Regions from separate parts of the Francisella sp. LA112445 genome, predicted to be linked through region 2. Evidence: riboswitches for the same ligand, from Rfam matches in the RefSeq annotation. Region 2 holds a riboswitch; the other holds the start of a gene.

Region 1 (3,429 bases), 150 kb from region 2:
ATCGTTATATTTGCAAATGAAGATGCTCAGCTAAGTGAGAATTTTATTGCAGATGATGCAAATCAAGCAGTATTATCTTTGAAAAATTTATTACCTTTTATTAGAGCAAAAGAAGAATACCTTGAGAAGATGCCTTCTCGCTCTCGTAAGAAAATCATCCGAAAGCTTGAGAAAAAATAATGCAAAATGATAGACCTATAGGTGTCTTTGACTCTGGCATTGGGGGATTGACTGTCGTTAAAAATCTAATGGAAATATTACCAAACGAAAATATTATTTATTTTGGTGATATTGCGAGGATTCCCTATGGCACTAAGTCGCGAGCGACTATTCAAAAATTTGCAGCTCAAACAGCAAAGTTTCTTATTGCACAAGAAGTTAAAGCTATAATAATAGCCTGTAATACAATATCAGCACTTGCTAAAGATATTGTTCAAGAGATTGCTAAAGAAATTCCGGTTATTGATGTAATAAGTGCTGGAGTTAGCTTGGTCAAAGATCTAAATACTATAGGTGTTATTGCCACGCCTGCAACAATAAATAGTAATGCATATGCTTTGCAGATCCATAAAAATAACCCTGATACAGAGGTTTATAGTACACCTTGTGGTCTTTTTGTATCAATGATAGAAGAGGGTTTTGTTGAGGGACAGATAGTTGAGCTAGTTGCAAGACAATATCTTGAGTACTTTAGTGATAAAGATATCCAAGCTCTTATCCTAGGATGTACTCACTATCCTATTATCAAGCAAAGTATATCAGATATTTTAAATGTTGATTTGATAGATCCTTCACTACAAGCCAGCAAAATTTTGAAAGATTTACTTATAGATAGAAATATTTTAAATATATCTCAATTAGATCCTGAGTATCGATTTTATGTTACAGATATCCCTGTAAAATTTAAGTCTGTGGGTGAGATGTTTTTACAAACACAGATGCAATATCTTGAAATAGTTAATTTAGATTTTTAATAAATTTTTATATTTCTACTATTCATTCAGATTCTTGATATAGTAATAGATGTGATATTTACTTTAGTCCTAAAGTACAGGGGCGCATAGTCTATTTGAACTATGCTGAGAGGATTTTTTCTAACCCTTTGAATCAGGTATAGTTAGTACTAGCGTAGGAAGTTAATTTGATATAATTACACACTAATAAATAAGTAATAATTAACTTGGTGTGCTAATCTAATATATGTCTGTCATAAAACTTTTAAATCACATGAAAACCTTGTATGATGTTTCAAATATACGTTAAATAAGTTTATAAAATGTACGATAAAGATAGTAGGAATGTTATTTTATTAGCTGGGATAGGGGCTATTTTAGAGTTCTATGATTTTGTCTTGTATATGATTTTTTCTAAAGAAATATCAGCGACTTTCTTTGCAGAAATTACTAACCCAACGGTCAAAGCATTTTTGACTATATTAATATTCTCAATAGCATATTTGGTAAGACCATTCGCAGGAACCATACTTGGTATAATTGGGGATTTAATAGGGCGAAGACGTCTTTTATTATTTACTATATTGCTTATGGGAAGTTGTTCACTTTGTATGGGTCTGATGCCGGGGTATGCTAAGTGGGGATTATTTGCAAGTTTTGTATTTGTTATCTTACGTGTTATGCAAGGTATAGCCCTTGGTGGTGAGTTGCCAGGTGCGTATGTTATCGTCTACGAATCTGTCAAAGGTAGAATAGGATTTGCTACAGCGATATTATTTACATTTGTAACAGGAGGATTCTTATTTTCTGATTTCGTAGGTTTTGCATTAGAGCATCTTTTTGGTAACTATGCCTGGAGAGCAGGGTTTATCATAGGTGGTTTGTTAGGTTTTGTAGGCTATTATGTACGTAGAAATCTTCATGAAACTCCAGAGTTTGAGAATATTGATAATCAAAAAAGGCACTCTTTTAGTTCTTTAGTATCTACTTATGGAGCAAATTTATTTGCTGGGATATGTATAGTTGTTACAGTAGCTTTTGGTGGCGTGATGTTAACTTTATATATGCATAAATTCGTTGAAGATATTTTGACTACCTATAACTCTGGTCAAATCTCTTTAATCTTAACACCTAGTGTTTTAGTTCTAACTTGTTTTACTTTTATCTTTGGTTATTTTTCAGATAAAGTTGGTATAGCTAAAATGTTTGTCTTGGGTGCTGGACTTGTTGTTATCAGTTCTCTGCCAATATTTTATTTGATGAGTTGTTTTGGGACGGTTTTCTATATTATAGTAACTTCAATTGTCATTATGCTGTTTTATTCATTGATTGCAGCTAGCTTTATATTTTTATTATGTGATCTTTTTCCAACTGATGTAAGACTATCTGGTGTTGGGCTAAGTTATAATTTGGCTTTTGCAGTAGTAGGTGGGATTGCTCCGCTAGTTAGTACAACAATTATTACATTAACACAGTATCATTTCTTAGGCCCTGCTATGGTAGGCATGGTTTGTGGTTTAGTAGGATTATTGGGAGTGTTTATTTATCTTAAAAAAGGTGGCTATCATAAGAATAATAAAGATATGATAGTTAAGTTATAGTTTGGCTTAGTTTATAAATAGCTTTTAGTAATTTGATATTTATCATTTATTAGCGCTAAATATGTTAATAAAATTAGCTTATGCTTAGTTGATAAATTGACATGTCATAATGATTGGAAACACATGTATATCATATATTTCATCAATAGTTCCATCTTATATTATAGTAGGAGTATTCCCCTGGTAGTACCTGGAAAATAACTTAGTCTAGGACTGAAATAAAAGGATCAGTTAATTTTTAATATACCTTATTAAAAAATGATTTACAGCTTCATTAATAATAGATGATATATTTGTCATCTAGGTTTTAGATAGTACATCTAAACTTCTAATTTTGTTGTTAATGATATTAAGTTTAAATGCTTAGAAAAAATAAATAAAAGGGTGTTATATGAAAAAAATATTAAAATCATTATTTTTAGGAACTGTAACTTTTAGCTCTATGTATGCTGCAGGTAATACATTAAATGTTGATGACTTAAATTGTTTAAGAGTAGAGAAGCAGTTTAGCGAAAAATATAAGAATATTTGCCTACCTTCAAAGAAACCTGAAAACTGTTCACAAGAGAGCTATGATAAGTTAAAATCAAGCATTAAAGAATGTGATTTTAAAATATTAGGTTCTTTGAGGTCAGCACTTTAAATTTTCAGCATAGCATATATTTTTCTCTTTCAGTTAATCAGAACTTTAAATAGGCAAAATCTATTTTTGATATGATTTGTTAAAAATAGATAGCTTTATTTATCAAAAAAAATGATATATTTGAGGTGTAGCTTAATTAAAAGCTTCAAGCAAAAAAAAGAGGTGGTTATCATGAAAAAAATAGCATTAATTCTTCTATCAATAGTTATGTCTAGTTCAGTATATGCAGCTG
Region 2 (3,429 bases):
CAAGTGCGTAAATTGTAGGTAAAGTCATTTTACCCTCATCTAAATCATCACCAATATTTTTGCCTAAGCTTTCAGCATCTGAAACATAATCTAAAACATCATCAGCTATCTGAAATGCATTACCCAAATAAACACCATAACTTTTAATACTTTCTTGATGCTTTTGATAGTCACTTTTTTCTAGACTAATAACTCCAGCAAGCTCACATGCTGCTTCAAAAAGCTTCGCTGTCTTGCAATATATAACATTAGTATAATCTTTCTCAGTAAGCTCAGAATTTCTTGCATTTAGAAGCTGTAAAACTTCTCCTTCAGAGATTTTATTTGTTGCATCAGCTAGTATCTGCATAATCTGCATATTATCTAAGCCAACCATCATCTGAAAAGCTCTTGAGTATAAAAAATCACCTGTTAAAACACTGGCTGCATTGCCAAAAACATTATTCGCTGTCTCTTTACCTCTACGCAATTCTGAATTATCCACCACATCATCATGCAATAATGTCGCGGTATGAATAAATTCAATAATAGCCGCACAAGCAAGATGTTTACTACCTTGATAATTTAATGCTCTTGAAAAGAGCATAACTAAAAGTGGGCGTAATCGCTTACCTCCACTATTTATAATATAGTGACTAATTTGATTGATAAGAACAACATCTGAAGAAAGAGAATCTATAATAAACTGATTGTTATTTTTTATATCATCTTCAATAAGCGTTTGAATATCTCTAAGTTCTTGCATTGTAAAAAATATAGATAATTAATTAGAATTAAGAATAAAGTAGCGTAGTTTATTTATCAATATAATATTTATAATTATGCTACTTTTAGTCATCCGTATCGTCTGATTTTTTAAAATATGCTAGTATTTGCTTATCTTGAGCTGTTAATTCAGTACTATCGGTATCTGCTGCACTATCAAAACCTTTAACAAACTCTTGAGAATTTTTCTTATCAACCTTAATAAGCTTTTTGAGATTTGATTTGTATTGAGTAGCAATAATCATGCCTACTTCGTATGAATCTTGATCTGATATATTATTAATATCAGGCTTTTTATCTAAAATAGTATCATTAAACCCAGCAATAAAGTCTTTCTTTGATAACTCAGTCTTCATTGACTTGAAGCTTTTATGAGATATTTTACCCAATGACTGACCTATCTCATATGGAGTATAAGAAGCTTTAGTAGTGGCAAACGTGCTACTAAATACCAAACAAATAGCTAAAAACAATAATCCTTTAAATGCTTTTTTCATTACGATTTTTTCTAAAATTACTATGTATGACTAGCAGTCATTCTAACATAAACTATTATGAAATTTACAATTTGTTTATACTTCATTTAAAGTAGGTCTTAAAAATAAATTTTTATAATAAAAATATTGGAGTACCTGTATAAAAACTAGAATGAACATACTGCAGGAAACAAGAAGTGAAACAATAGGCCAATTTAAGAAAATAGCGCTATTTATATCACATAAAATATTAACAGCTAAAAGTCCTAGATAGAAAATACTAAATCCTTGAGCGTCTTTCTGTAAGAAGTTCTTACAAATCTGCGGAAGATAATAAACATTATAAATCACACCACTTATAGAGCCAAACCATAGTAAATATGTTTTATCTAGTTTCGTTAAGAAAATAATTAATGCTATTAATGCCAAAAATATCAAAATCAATATAGTATGAATGACTATCTTTCTTTGCCTTCTATCATTTAAAATTTGGAACTGCTGAATAGTTAAGAAGCATAATAAAATGACATCTACTAATACATATTGCCACTGTAAGTTAAATCCTACTGCATAAATTAAATCTAATGCATTTGCAAATATCATCAATGAGTGTGTCCAAAGACTAATTTCTGAAGTTTTATGCTTAAACTGATTATGAATAGTTTGAGGTAGAAAATGTACAAAATAAAGTATTAATGATATGTTTAAAGTTATATAACCAAAATTTTCCAATGTCAGTCTCCTATTATTAAAAAAATAATAGAAGTTTGAGTGATTACTTTTTTTTAAAGATATATCAAACAAACTCCCTACGCTAATACTAATTAGATCAGGTTCTAAGGGTTCTTCTCAGCTATTTTATTCAAATAGCACCCCTGCTGTCTTACCGATACACTATATCATAATTTATGGCAATTTAATATTCTTTAAACTAGGTTATTTCTAGCTTATATATTAATGCATCACTATAACTACCATCTTGTTTCTTATAATAATTTTTACGAATAGATATTTCTTTGAAACCAAGCTTATTATAAAGCTTTATAGCTACATGATTATTTACATCAACTTCTAAAAAAACTTCTGTAACTTTTTGATTTAATAAGTATACAAAAGATTCTCTAAGAACTTCAGCCCCTAAGCCTTGATTTTGATTTGATTTATCGACACAAATATATAAAAGCTCAGCTGTTTCAAAGATACAACTAAAAACTGCTAACGCTTTTAATTTACCATTATCAATTAGACCAATAGTTAAATCTTGACTCAGTGAGTCTAAAATCTGCTGATCTGACCAACTAAAGTCTTTGTCTGATAACCTTATAAGACTAATGACCTTGTCAAAATAGGAACTATCTAGATTTAAAGTCTGCATACTCATATAATTTTGATAGTATATGCTTTTTATTTTGAATGCTTAATAGATCACCTTTATCTAATATAAATTCTTCTTCAAATAGATTAACTTCATTAGAGTCTAGTTGAATATCAGTAGATTGCACTTTAAAAATACTCACCTTTGAGTTATAGAACAAACTATCCACAACATTATTTAAAAATTGAATATTAAGATCACTTTGAATAAATATATTAATAATTTTATTATTATCAACATTATTCGTATAAATCAACTCTCTAGAAGTATCTACCTCTTCTTTAGGATTAGTCATAGATTCTTCTAAATTGATAGCGCTACTTTCAAAATCAGTTTGTAATTGATTAGATGACTTATATTGCGGCTTTAATTCCCAAATATCTAAATCAAAAATATCACTTAACTGATTTTCAAAACTCATTATTTTTTCTCTAATCTATCCACTAGTTTTTTTGGAAAAGAATATTCTTTAAGTTTAACAGATTTTCTAAGTCTATTAACCTCAGAAGGCGTAAGTTCTAGTGTTTTACCTCTAGATATATATTTAGGTAAGATAATATCTCCGAACCTAACTCTAGTAAGTCTACTTACCGTCACTCCTATAGCTTCAAACATTCTTCTTACTTCTCTATTTCTCCCCTCAGAAAGAGTCACATAGTACCAAAGGTTTGCTCCCTCACCACCTGAAAATTTTATATGATTAAACTTGGCTATACCATCTTCAAGTTGAACACCATCTTTTAGCTTTTTCATTGTTTCTTCAGATAACTGTTCACCAAAAACTCTAACTGCATATTCTCTTTCTATTTCATA

The links. A riboswitch is a leader RNA that binds a small molecule or an ion and turns the genes downstream of it on or off. The one in region 2 is predicted to bind thiamine pyrophosphate.
Region 1: it holds a riboswitch for thiamine pyrophosphate, as region 2 does, so the genes downstream of both, FIP56_RS06815 (MFS transporter) here and FIP56_RS06045 (PQ-loop repeat-containing protein) in region 2, are expected to answer to the same signal.

What each region holds. Positions count from the first base shown of each region.
Region 1 covers NZ_CP041030.1:1,393,800-1,397,228, reverse strand. The annotation lists gene FIP56_RS06825 (nuclease-related domain-containing protein) at 1-180, shown strand, start outside; gene murI (glutamate racemase) at 180-974, shown strand; TPP riboswitch at 1,043-1,152, shown strand; gene FIP56_RS06815 (MFS transporter) at 1,277-2,554, shown strand; gene FIP56_RS06810 (hypothetical protein) at 2,946-3,197, shown strand; gene FIP56_RS06805 (hypothetical protein) at 3,369-3,429, shown strand, end outside.
Region 2 covers NZ_CP041030.1:1,238,834-1,242,262, forward strand. The annotation lists gene FIP56_RS06035 (polyprenyl synthetase family protein) at 1-745, opposite strand, end outside; gene FIP56_RS06040 (hypothetical protein) at 831-1,262, opposite strand; gene FIP56_RS06045 (PQ-loop repeat-containing protein) at 1,338-1,973, opposite strand; TPP riboswitch at 2,030-2,128, opposite strand; gene FIP56_RS06050 (GNAT family N-acetyltransferase) at 2,173-2,616, opposite strand; gene FIP56_RS06055 (chloroquine resistance protein) at 2,594-3,037, opposite strand; gene rluB (23S rRNA pseudouridine(2605) synthase RluB) at 3,037-3,429, opposite strand, start outside.